Regions from separate parts of the Pseudoalteromonas sp. SD03 genome, predicted to be linked through region 1. Evidence: predicted binding sites of a transcription regulator. Region 1 holds the regulator's gene; each other region holds the start of a gene.

Evidence for each region. The regulator MetJ, encoded in region 1, represses methionine synthesis genes. The targets are predictions, from matches to a motif close to TAGACGTCTAGACGTCTA.
Region 2: the regulator MetJ is predicted to act here: its motif matches at 2,070-2,087, upstream of ABZP26_RS05315 (translation initiation factor).
Region 3: the regulator MetJ is predicted to act here: its motif matches at 2,399-2,416, upstream of ABZP26_RS12770 (methylenetetrahydrofolate reductase).

Annotation. Positions count from the first base shown of each region.
Region 1 is NZ_CP162514.1:322,717-326,991, reverse strand. It holds gene metL (bifunctional aspartate kinase/homoserine dehydrogenase II) at 1-895, opposite strand, end outside; gene metB (cystathionine gamma-synthase) at 945-2,192, opposite strand; gene metJ (met regulon transcriptional regulator MetJ) at 2,391-2,711, shown strand; gene ABZP26_RS01465 (malic enzyme-like NAD(P)-binding protein) at 2,780-4,021, opposite strand.
Region 2 is NZ_CP162514.1:1,144,728-1,149,002, reverse strand. It holds gene ABZP26_RS05325 (amino acid aminotransferase) at 140-1,330, opposite strand; gene ABZP26_RS05320 (GAF domain-containing protein) at 1,409-2,068, opposite strand; gene ABZP26_RS05315 (translation initiation factor) at 2,316-2,645, shown strand; gene ABZP26_RS05310 (EAL domain-containing protein) at 2,661-4,275, opposite strand, start outside.
Region 3 is NZ_CP162514.1:2,724,655-2,728,929, forward strand. It holds gene ABZP26_RS12765 (M16 family metallopeptidase) at 1-2,219, opposite strand, end outside; gene ABZP26_RS12770 (methylenetetrahydrofolate reductase) at 2,460-3,416, shown strand; gene ABZP26_RS12775 (hypothetical protein) at 4,218-4,275, opposite strand, start outside.

The DNA.
Region 1 (4,275 bases):
TTACTGTGGTTAAAAAGCGTTTTTGTTTACTCATTCCTAGTTTAACTATTTCGGTATGACTGCCTTGAGGATCGTAACTACTGCGAACAACTAATTCTATATCGGTATCTTTTAATGGCGATAATGTTTTAGCGTGTAATACTGGATTACCTAATCTCGCTAATAAATTCGCTTGATCACGGCACACTCGCGCATACTTAACCGCATTAGCAACCTTACGCGGATCAGTACTAAAAACACCTTGAGTGTCAGTCCAAATAGAGACTTTTTTAGCATTGCAATACCGCGCTAATAAAGTGGCACTGTAATCACTGCCATTTCGCCCTAAGGTCACTGTTTCACCATGTAAATCAGCCGCAATAAACCCAGTAACTACATTAATTTTACTCGTCTGTATGGCTTTTAAGCACTGCTGCTGATTATTAGCATGCTGCAGCTGCCCGGCATCTAACGTAAATAACTGCCTAGCGTCATGGGCACAAGCGCTAACGTTAAGCTGTTCTAAGTAAGCGCTTAGTAACCTTGCAGACCACAATTCACCATGTGCTAATAACGCAGCTTCAGCTAATGTCCCTTGCTTAGCCTGCTTGGTAATAATACTGAGATCAGTTTCAAGTAAATCAAGCGCATGGTGCTTAGCTTTAGCTATTAATAATTGCTCAATTAGAGCTATTTGATGGTTGCTCAATAGCAATACAATATCAGCAATAGCTTGAGTGTCTTGTTGTTGGTAGCTTTGCCACAGTTTAACTAAGGTATCGGTGGTTTTACCGGCAGCCGATACCACCACACAATCCCCAGCTTGAGCGTGAGTTAAAATAATATTTGCGACACTTTTAAAGCGATCCGCTGAGCTTAAACTCGAACCACCAAATTTATGAACCTGATTTACCATATTAATACCGACTCGCATTTATGTTTTGTATTTTGAAGATTGGTATGCACTACCATAACGCCGGATGCGCCGCGTTTAACTTTGCTGAACCAAATGATTCACTAGCACCACTTTTTGCCGATAGGCCGGGATTGGCTTGCCCTGGGCGCACCAAATTAAATACCCTGTCTAAGTCAGCGAGTAAATCATTTACATCTTCAATACCCACCGAGATACGAATAAGCGTGTCGCCTACTCCGGCTTCTGCACGCGCGGTTGCGTCCATGCCGGCGTGGGTCATAGTCGCAGGGTGACAAATCAAACTTTCTACTCCACCTAATGATTCCGCTAAGCTAAATTCATTTAAGCGCGTTAAAAACGCTGCAGCATCGTTTATATCGCCTTTTATATCAAAGCTAACCATAGCACCAAAGCCAAGCTGCTGCGCCTTAGCTAGCGCATGTTGAGGGTGTGATTCAAGACCTGGGTAGTAAACTTGGGCAACAAACTGGGAGCGTTCTAAATACTGTGCAATGGCGAGTGCATTTTCTTGGTGTTGCCTTAAACGCACGTTTAAAGTACGTAAGCCTCTGAGCGTTAAATAGCTATCAAATGGCGCGCCGGTGATGCCAATGTTATTTGCCCACCACGCTAACTCTTCACCTAACTCAGCAGTCGCTGCGATAACCGCGCCACCAACAACGTCTGAATGGCCATTGATATATTTTGTGGTTGAGTGCACCACAATATCAGCGCCAAACTTAATCGGGTTTTGTAATGCTGGCGATAAAAATGTGTTGTCGGCGGCAACCAGTGCACCACACTGTTTAGCTGTATCAGTTACCGCTTTAATATCTGTTAAGCGTAAAATAGGATTGCTAGGTGTTTCAATCCAAATCAGCTTAGGTTTAATAGCAAGGATGCGTGTCAAACTGTCGCTTTTGGTAAAATCGACCACTTCTAGTTTTAATAAGCCGCGCTTTTCTAGCGAAGTAAATAAGCGATAGCTGCCCCCATAACAGTCATGAGGGATCACTAACGTATCGTCACTATTAAGTAATTGTGTTGTTAGGTGAACGGCTGCCATGCCTGTTGCGGTAATAATGCCTTTAGCGCCACCTTCAAGCTCCGTGAGCGCCTCAGCCAAAATGTCACGATTAGGGTTACCACTGCGGCCATAATCATATTGACGCTTTGTATCAAAGTCAGCAAATGAGTAAGTTGTTGATAAATAAAGCGGTGGAACAACCGCACCATGCTGTTTGTCGGCTTCTATTCCACTACGAACAGCAATTGTTGCCTTATTTTTTTCACTCATTTTCGCTACCTTTACTAATTTGGATGTTTAGACGTCTAAAAGGTAGCGCATGCAATTTAAGATGTCAAAACATTTAAATGTCTAGATAGCTAAATAACTAGTATTTGACTATCTTTTTTAAACCGATAGAATTTCACGCATATTTACACGCTTTGATGCTGTGTGAGCAATTTATAATCTGAGGCAACGATACATCTTATGGCTAAATGGAATGGTGAATATATTCACCCATACGCAGAACACGGGAAAAAATCCGAACAAGTAAAGAAGATCACCGTTTCGATCCCGCTAAATGTATTAAAAGTATTAACTGATGAACGTACTCGTCGTCAAATAAACAACTTACGTCATGCAACAAATAGCGAGCTTTTATGCGAAGCGTTTTTGCATGCGTTTACCGGGCAACCGCTGCCTAATGATGATGATTTGCGTAAAGATAACGCAGAAAAAGTACCTGAAGAAGTGAAGAAAATAATGCAAGAAATGGGACTAGAAGTGCCTATTTTAAATGAAGACTAGAAGGGTCTTTATACAAAAAAACCTCAGCAAATGCTGAGGTTTTTTTTGCGCTAATTTACACTTAACAATTACGCCATGTAGTTTTCTGGCATATCAATTTGTGCAACGCCAGAGTCTACCGCCGCCTGCGCAACCGCTTTAGCTATACGTGGTAACAAACGAGGATCCATTGGTTTTGGTATAATATATTTAGCACCAAACTCTAATTTGTCGATGCCTGCGGCAGTAAGCACTTCAGTCGGCACGGGCTCTTTAGCAATACTGCGAATTGCTTCTACAGCAGCAATTTTCATCTCGTCGTTTATTTCACTGGCACGTACATCTAACGCACCACGGAAAATAAACGGAAAACACAATACGTTATTAACTTGATTCGGATAATCAGAGCGACCTGTAGCCATAATTAAATCGTTACGTGCAGCGTGTGCTAATTGCGGATCGATTTCAGGATCGGGGTTTGAACAAGCAAATACCACGGGTCTATCAGCCATTAATTTTAAATCTTCAGGGGCTAATAAATTAGGGCCCGATACACCCACAAACACATCGGCATCTTCAATTACATCTTGTAAAGTACGTTTATCGGTATTGTTTGCAAATAATTGCTTATATTCATTCAAGTCATCACGACGCGTATGAATAACTCCTTTGCGATCTAACATATAAATATGTTCACGCAACGCGCCACATTTAATTAAAAGCTCCATACAGGCAACAGCTGCAGCGCCGGCACCTAAACATACAATAATTGCATCTTCAATTGCTTTGCCCTGTACTTCCAGCGCGTTTAGCATACCCGCAGCCGTTACAATAGCCGTACCATGCTGATCATCATGAAAAACAGGAATGCTACAACGCTCTATAAGCGCTTTTTCTATTTCAAAACACTCGGGCGCTTTAATATCTTCTAAATTAATTCCACCAAAAGTGTCGGCAATATTAGCCACCGTGTTAATAAAGTCTTCGGTAGTACGGTGCTTAACTTCAATATCTATAGAGTCTAACCCTGCAAAACGCTTAAATAGTAGCGCTTTACCTTCCATAACGGGTTTTGAAGCCAGTGGACCTAAATTACCTAAGCCTAAAATTGCGGTGCCGTTAGTAATAACCGCAACCATATTTCCTTTACCAGTATATTTGTAGGCATTTGCTGGATCAGCGGCAATTTCACGAACAGGTTCTGCGACACCGGGGCTGTATGCGAGCGCGAGGTCTTTAACCGTCTCAGCGGGCTTGGTCAGCTCAATACTGATTTTACCTGGAACGGGATGGGCATGGTAATGTAGTGCTTGTTCACGAAAATCTGACATAACGCGATTATATCCTGCAATTTAAGTTAAAGTGAGAGGTAGTTTTAATCTACGATACCTTTATTATTTTTAAATTCCAAGCAATATCAGGTCTATCCTGTTATATGCTAGAACTGTTAATTTTAAGTGATTTATCAGCAACTTCCCTAGATTATCCTGACATTTTTAAAATATAAATTCGTCATAAAAATGAAAAACACAGGTACTTTTTGCCCTTGTTCTATTTTTATAAAGCGTATTTTTTAGTCTTAAAT
Region 2 (4,275 bases), 820 kb from region 1:
TAAATATTTGAACAATTTAACGAATTAAACTCCCTTATATCTAAGCAGATATATATAAGGGGATGGGTATTACAAACAATAAAAAACCGCAACGAGTGTGCGGTTTTTTTATTGCTAATAAGCTAAAACTTATTATTGGTTACTTACATACATCAGCAACAGCGTTAGCAAAGTAATCGATGTTTGCTTGACTAATTCCCGCAACGTTTACACGGCTAGAGCCCACAATATAAATACCGTAGTCTTTTTGTAGACGCTCGATTTGCTCTTTATTAATACCTAAGAAAGAGAACATACCGTGTTGGCGGTCTATAAATGAGAAGTCTTGAGCAATGTCTTTGGCTGCAAGGCTGTCTTTAATTAAACTACGTAAACCATTAATACGGTTACGCATTTCATCAAGTTCACTGTGCCATAACTGCGTTAACTCTGTGCTGCTTAAAATGGTGTTTACAATGTCTGCACCGTGCGCTGGCGGCATAGAATAAATGCTACGTACCACACTTAATAATACCGAGTTTGAAATATCAGCGGTTGCACTGTCTTTTGCAATAATTGAACACGCACCAATACGCTCACGGTATAAGCCAAAGTTTTTAGAACATGATGAACAAATGATCAACTCTTCAACCGCATTGGCTAAAATACGTAAACCATTGGCATCTTCTTCTAAAGAAGAACCAAAACCTTGGTATGCAATATCAATCAATGGCGTAAAGCCCACATCTTTTGCAAGTTCAGCAATAGTATTCCATTGTGTTTCGTTTAAATCCATACCACTTGGGTTGTGGCAACATGCATGTAATAACACAACATCGCCCTTAGGTACCTGTGTTAATGTTTCAACCATTTCATCAAACAATAAATCTTTGTTTTCGTAGTCGTAGTATGGGTATTCTTTAACAGTTAAGCCTGCAGCTTCAAATAAGCTAATGTGGTTAGCCCACGTTGGGTTGGTAACCCATACAGTAGCGCCTGGGTTACAACGTACAATAAATTCTGCTGCAACACGAAGTGCGCCTGTACCACCAGGTGCTTGTGCTGTGCGTACGCGATTAGCTAATAATGCCGGGTGCTCACCAAGAAGAAGATTTTCCATTTGTTGACAGTAATCTAAGTTACCAGCAAGACCAATGTAAGATTTGCTCATTTCATTTTCTAAACGAAACGCTTCTGCTTTTTTTACTGACTTTAATACCGGGGTATTCCCCTGCTCGTCTTTATATACACCAACCCCTAAGTCAATCTTATTAGGGTTAGTATCTTGCTTATAGGCCGCCATAAGGCCAAGAATAGGGTCTGTTGGTAATGGTTTTAATACTGAGAACATTGACTATCTCTTCGTTATTTAGGGGTTAGCTGTTGCGCTAAGCTTAACATAAAAACTCACTCGATTGACCAGTGTTATTTACACTAAAAAGTGAGGAATTTTAATACAGCATGCAATTAATAACGCGAGTGTCGCATTATCAAAAAAATCCGTGCTAAAGGCTTCGCCATCGACAATGCCAATGCACTGCTTTTGCGCATTAAATAGTGGTAAACAGGCCTCTGCTTTTACTTTCGGATCGCAGGTGTAATACTCACCACCCGCGGCTAAATATTGCTCAACATTATTAATGACACGTCCTTTACCACTGAGTGCCACTTGCACATTATTACTGCCGGTTGCAAATTCAGCGGTGAGCGGAAATAAAGGGCGACTCGGTGCACCAAAATAAGCGAGCTTTAATAACTGCTCGCCTTCAGGGGTGGCCGTATTTTGATAGATGCCATACCAATCTAACTGGGTGTTTTCGATTACATAGTCAACAATCAACTGAAGTTGCGCTAACTTTGCCGTTGTTTGCGTATTTTGGCTAACGTAATCGTTTAAATTAAACGGCTCATCTTGCAAGTAGCCGAATAAACTACATGCGCCACCTTCACCGAGTTCTGGAATTTGATACTGCCAACGCACGGCCGGTGCAGCATTGCTATTTAAGTACTGCTCAAGCTTTTCTAGCTCAGCGTTAATTAACTGTTGCTCTACATTAAGCTGAGCTTGCTCTAAATAAGAATCTATCATTTGGCCATCCATACATCTATAATGCTGAAATAGTAGCATGGATATTTTTATAGCGCTAGCCAATTTAAAGCGCTTTTTAAAATCCTTAAACACTTTTATTCATAGGCACTATTGCGGTACTTAAACAGAGGGTGTTTATCTTTGCGGGATTAAAAGGTGTTCAGCTTAGGCGCAAAAATTACGCCTTTGCGTCACAAATTTGTTATTATTTAGCCCAATATTAGATTCAATCTTAGATAGGTTAATTATGAGTGATAATCACTTAGTGTATTCAACAGCAACAGGGCGAATTGACCAGCCAAAGCCAGAAAAAGAACTGGATGTAAAACTATTTAAAGACGGGTCTATTCGCATAGAGCGACAAACCAAAGGTCGAAAAGGTAAAGGCGTAATGCTAGTTGTAGGATTAGATCCCCAACAGCACGATTTAAAAAAGTTAGCAAAAACAATAAAAAGTAAGATGGGCCAAGGTGGCGCAGTAAAAGAAGGAGTTATTGAAGTACAAGGCGATGATCGCGATAAGTTAAAGGCGATTTTAGAAGGATTAAAGTTTAAGGTAAAAATTGCGGGTGGTTAACCCGCAATTTTTGTTCTATTCAGGGACTTTTAACGCAGCTAATTGATCAAACAACACAGGGATATCGGCTTCGGCAACGGGCTTACTAAAGTAATAGCCTTGCACAATAAAACAATTATTATTTTGTAAAAATTCAACTTGCTCTATTGTTTCAACCCCTTCAGCAACCACATCAAGCTTGAGCTTTTGTGCCATCGCAATAATCGCAGCGGTGATCTCCATATCATTATCATCTTCAGGGATATCTTTAACAAACGAGCGGTCAATTTTAAGAATATCAACAGGAAAACGTTTAAGGTAACTCAACGAAGAATAGCCCGTACCAAAATCGTCAATAGAAATTGAAATACCCAGCTTTTTCAATTGATGTAGCTGATCAATAGCCGCCTCAACATTACCCATTAGCATGCTCTCAGTCAGTTCAAGGTGCAGGCTTTTAGCATTAATTTGCGTCTCTATGATTATTTTTTTCAGCATAGGTACTAAGCTTGCGTCTTTAAACTGCCTTGCTGACAGGTTTATCGACATGTTACTCGCTCTACCTTGTTGCTCTAGTCGTTTAGTAAACTCACACGCTTGTTGTAATACCCACTTACCAAGTTCCACAATTAAACCCGTTGCCTCAGCAATAGGAATAAATTTAGTAGGTGGAATGAATCCCTGCGTAGGATGGAACCAGCGAAGCAATGCTTCATATCCCACTACACTATTATCTCGACAATCAACTTGTGGCTGATAATGCAGTGTGAGTTGCTTTTCTTTAATTGCATGGCGCAACTCATTTTCAAGGAATAATCGCTCATTGGCGGCTGCATTTAGATCTTGGCTATAAAAGTGGAACGTATTACGCCCTTTCGCTTTTGCTTCATACATGGCTAAATCGGCATGTTTTAATAACTGATCTTCTTCTAAGCTATCAAATGGCGCCAAGGTAATACCAATACTGGCACTAACAATGACTTCGTTACTACCTAATTTTATTGGCTGATTTAACGTTTTTTGAATGGTGTCAGCGACTTCCGATGCTTCTTTTTGATGCTCAATACCACTGAGTAATACCGCAAACTCATCACCGCCTAAACGGGCTATAGTATCTTCTGCTCGTAAGCGCTGCTTTAAGCGCGTTGCCACTTCAACCAATAGTTGATCGCCTGCATCATGACCTAAAGTATCGTTAATACGCTTAAATTCATCCAAATCAAAATAAAATAAAGCAAACGAGTAACGCCCTCTTTCAGCAAGCGCCATCGACTTTCTAAGCTGCATTCTAAAGAATGTACGATTAGCGAGCCCGGTTAATGTGTCGAAGTAAGCGAGCTGTTCCATTTTGCGTTGGCTTTCTTTTACAAATGAAATATCTTGCGCTGAAGCAACGTAACTGGTTATTTTTCCACCATCTTCACGAATAGGTGACACACTCAGCGATACCCATATGGGTGGCTTGTTTTGCGCTTCAATAAGGGTATCCCCTCGCCAGTAATTACGGTTGCGCAAATCAATGTCAATATCCTCTACCAGCATGGTCATTTCATTAGCAATAATAGTCAGAAGTGGCTGGCGCAGGAAATCACTTTCTGCAAAGTCGGTCATTTCCAGCATTTTTGGATTAACATATTCAATCACAAAGTTT
Region 3 (4,275 bases), 1.1 Mb from region 1:
ACTAACCACAATGCGGTCCAGTCTTCGCTGCTACGAATGGTATCAATAGGGAACCCGAACGACACAGCCGTTGATTGCGCTGACTTTTCAACAATCGTTGCATGATGACCTTTAAGTACTGGCGCATCAGGGATTGTTAAGCGACTTTGCTCACCTTTAGGGAGCGTCGCTAAATCAGTTAACATTTGTGCTTTGAGTTTTTCAGGCACGGCACCAATTAAACCCACAGTAAGTTTAGCTTGTGTAAGTTCAGCATTATAAAACGCTTTAACATCATCAAGGGTCAGCGCTTCTAAGTCAGATAAGTCACCGTAGTTATAGCTTTCATAAGGGTGGCCTTTATAAAGCACACTGTAGAGGACTTCTTTACCCAACTCTTCATCATTAGAGGCTCTTAAACCCGATTTAATGCCATCGATCATTTCTTTTTTCAGACGCTTAAAGTCATCTTCTCTAAAGCCTGGGTTTAGCAGCTGCTCACTCACTAAGGCATACCACTGAGCTGCATTATCTTTATGAATACGCCCTTGGAACGACAGCATTTCTTTATCTATTTGATAACCAAAGCTACCCGCCAGCGGGTACATTGCCTTTTTAATATCTTTGTAACTCATTGAGGTTGAGCCACCTTGCGCCAGCATTGCGGCAGTGAGCGCTGCAACCCCTTTTTTACCCTGCGGATCAGCAGCGGCACCGGTATTAAATAATAAGTTAATATCGATTAACGGCGAGCTATTAGTTTTATCCAGCACCTTAAAGATAGGCTTACTCGGTACTTGCTGATATTTTGCTACCAAGGCATTTAAGTCGCTTTCTTGTTCAAAACCAGGGGCTTTATCAAGTGCCGACATAGTAATTGTGGTGCGCGCATTATCAACAAAATACTTATTTGCAACGGCTCTAATATCTTCGCTAGTGATATTGTCTGCCGATTTATACAGCTGATTAATTACCTCAGGATCGCGCTCAAAATGCATATAGCTGGCAAGTGTAGAGGCAATTGCTTGCGACGAATCTAAACCATTTATAAAGCTGTATTTAAGATTAGACTTTAAATCGCTAAGTTTTTGGCTATCAACCAACTCGGTACGCGCTTTGGCATAGGTACGGTTTATAGCATCACGCACTGTGGCTAAATCATCGGCATTTTCAACTTTTACAAATACATGCAGTAACCCTGGATCTTTTGTCTCTGGGTTATAGGTAAACATTTGACTCGCGATTTGTTTTTCTACTACCAGCTCTTGGTAAATATCTGAATTGCTCGAAAAATAAAGCTGCGACAGTAAATCTAATGCGGCTCTGTCTTTTTTCTGAGGCTCCCATGCAGCGCCTTTATACGACACAAGTAACCAGTGACCAGGTAATCCTTCGTTTTGCTCATGCACATATTTTGGCGCTTGTTGAGTTGGCTCTTTTGGAATATCAGCAACATAGTCGCCTTTTTGCCAATTACCCCAGTGCTTTTTAACCATCGCCATGGTCTCTTTTGGCTCAACATCACCAACAATCACAAGCGATACATATTCAGGCTTATAAAACTTAGCAAAAAACTCTTTACCGTAGGCCATTTGATCTGGCATGGCTTCAATGTCTTCAAAAAAGCCCATAGTAGTGTGTTTATAGGTATGTTTATCGAACGCTTCTTGGCGTACCGCACTTAATAATTTACGAATTGGGCTGGCATTATTTTTTAAGTACTCGCCTTTAACGGTAAGCGCTTCCGTTCTAAATTGTTCTTCGGTGTAGCTTAAGTTTTGAAAAATATCAGCTTCAATCTCAAGTACTTTATCAAGATGCTGTTTTGAAAAATTTAAGTGGTAGTTAGTGTAATCGTTAGTTGTGTAGGCGCGGTTATCAACCCCTGAATTTTTTAAAATATCTGAATACACATCTTGCGGAAACTTTTCAGACCCTTTAAACATCATGTGTTCAAAAAAGTGAGCAAAACCAGTTTTACCTGCTTCCACTTCATTACGCGAGCCAACAGACACCGGTATTTGTAGCGATACTACATCTGGGTAATCGGTTTTAACTACCATCACACGTAGGCCGTTATCTAGCTCTTCTATTAGGTAATCTTGTGAAAAAACACGCTCATCTGCTTTATTAACTTGTTCTTGTTGAGCTGCTGTTTGCGTGTTTTGACTTTGCGGCATAGCACAACCTGTTAAGGCCAGCGATACCGCTAGGCTAGTTGCCAATAATTTAAATTTCATTGTTATCCCTTTTTAAATTGAGCAATTTTTAAAACATTTACCAAACTAAGTATGCCGTAAAGTAATTAAATATAAGAGCCCTAAGCCTATTAATTATGTAAACAACTGTGTCAGTTATTTAATTTAACTATGAAAATAATTCACGTTAGTTGAGAAACTTTCAACAAAATAAATCTATCTAGACGTCTAAATGGCTGCTATATTAAATCCATCATCACAAATTAAGCTGGAATGAGGATTATGGCTTTATCACTTCAAGAAAAAATACAGGACACCAACCAAGGTGTTTACCTAATTGGCACAACACCGCCAAAAATTGGGACTGATAAAGCGCAATTAAAAGTCATTGCCGAAAAGTTATTAGGCCGTTTACACGAAATTGAATATGACGGTGTGATTATTTATGACATTCAAGATGAAAGCAGCCGTACAGAGCAAGCGCGTCCATTTGCATTTAAGCAAACAGTTGATCCGCGCGAGTACAGTCAACTCTTACGAGGCTTATCTGATCTTGATGTCATTACTTATAAAAGTGTAGCTCAGCGCGGTGTGAGTGAGTTTAAAGCGTGGTTAGATGAAACTAAAAATGACTACGATTTAAAAAACGTGGTGTTAGTGGGTAGCCCATCATCAGCCGGTGATATAAAGCTGAGCTTACCGAATGCCTACAAAACTCTGGCAGAGCAGTCAGAAGACTTCTTTTTAGGTGGTGTAACCATTGCTGAGCGCCATGCCAATAAGCGCAACGAGCACCAACGCTTAATAGAAAAAACAGCTCAAGGATGCCAGTTTTTTATCTCTCAAGCCGTTTATAATGCACAAGCAACCATAGATTTAATAACCAGTTATGCGCGCACATGCAAAGCACAAGGCCTGACACCTAATCGGATTATATTAACCTTTACGCCTTGTGGTGGTGAAAAAACCTTAGAGTTTATGCAATGGCTAGGTATCTCAGTGCCAGAGGCAACTAAATGGCGCATGCTTGATTCGGAAAATACACTAAGCGAATCGGTACGTATTTGTCGTGAAAATCTCGACTCAATTTTAAAAAGCTGTGCTCACTTAGGTGTACCACTGGGTTTAAATATTGAAAGCTTAACCAACCGTAAAGAAGAAATAGACGCGTCTATTAACTTATACCGTTTATTAAAAGCAACAATGGAACTCAACCTTGCGGAGAAACTAATAGCTTAATTACGGGGTTCGAGGTTCGGGGTTCGGGGTTCGGGGTTCGGGGTTCGGGGTTCGGGGTTCGGGGTTCGGGCAACAATAATAAGCGACATCGAATAAGCCAGTTCAAGTAGTTAGCTTCGTTTATTTTAATAAGTACTAACTTGAACTGTCAGGTTTAAACTGTAGGGCTTTATCAAAGCTGAATTTCGGCAAAGTGCCAATTGCGGATAAAAAGTGAATTTGAAAGCCTGTTGGGTGGCGCCTTCGGCTTAACCAATCTACATTTTGACGTTGGTCGGATAAGTGGCGGAGCCACGCCATCCGACAAAAATAATGAATTTACCAGAAACAGTCCAACTTACCGCGTTAACGTTACCAGTGACTGCTTTGTGCCATGAGCGGACATTCAGTATTTGTATTTGGATCTATATTTATTGTCACAAATACTACCAAAGCAGTCATAGAAATATCAAAGTTGAAATGTCTATTGTTAGCCATTAGCGGAAGTTAGCTTTTAAGTTAAATATGGCAGTTCAGATACCCTAAAGCTTACTTTTTAACTTGAAAGTTTACATCTATTCAAAACTGAAATTATGCCTAAAATTTTTACATGGTTTTAGATCTCAAATCCCCAAAGCGGACATTGGAATGATTTAAGTTTTAAATGAATTTAGCATATATACTCTAAGGCGCTAACGCCCCCATAGTGTGCTAGAAACTTACAAAGTTTTGGCTAGCAATTCCTTAGCCGCATCACCTAGCTATATAAATTTAGCCGATGCTAGATATATGAAAGTATTGTTATCTCATAATTATCTAATTCTACCTTTTTGAGGGGGGCTTTGAGCTTAGTTTCATAAATCTAATTGGATAATCTCTG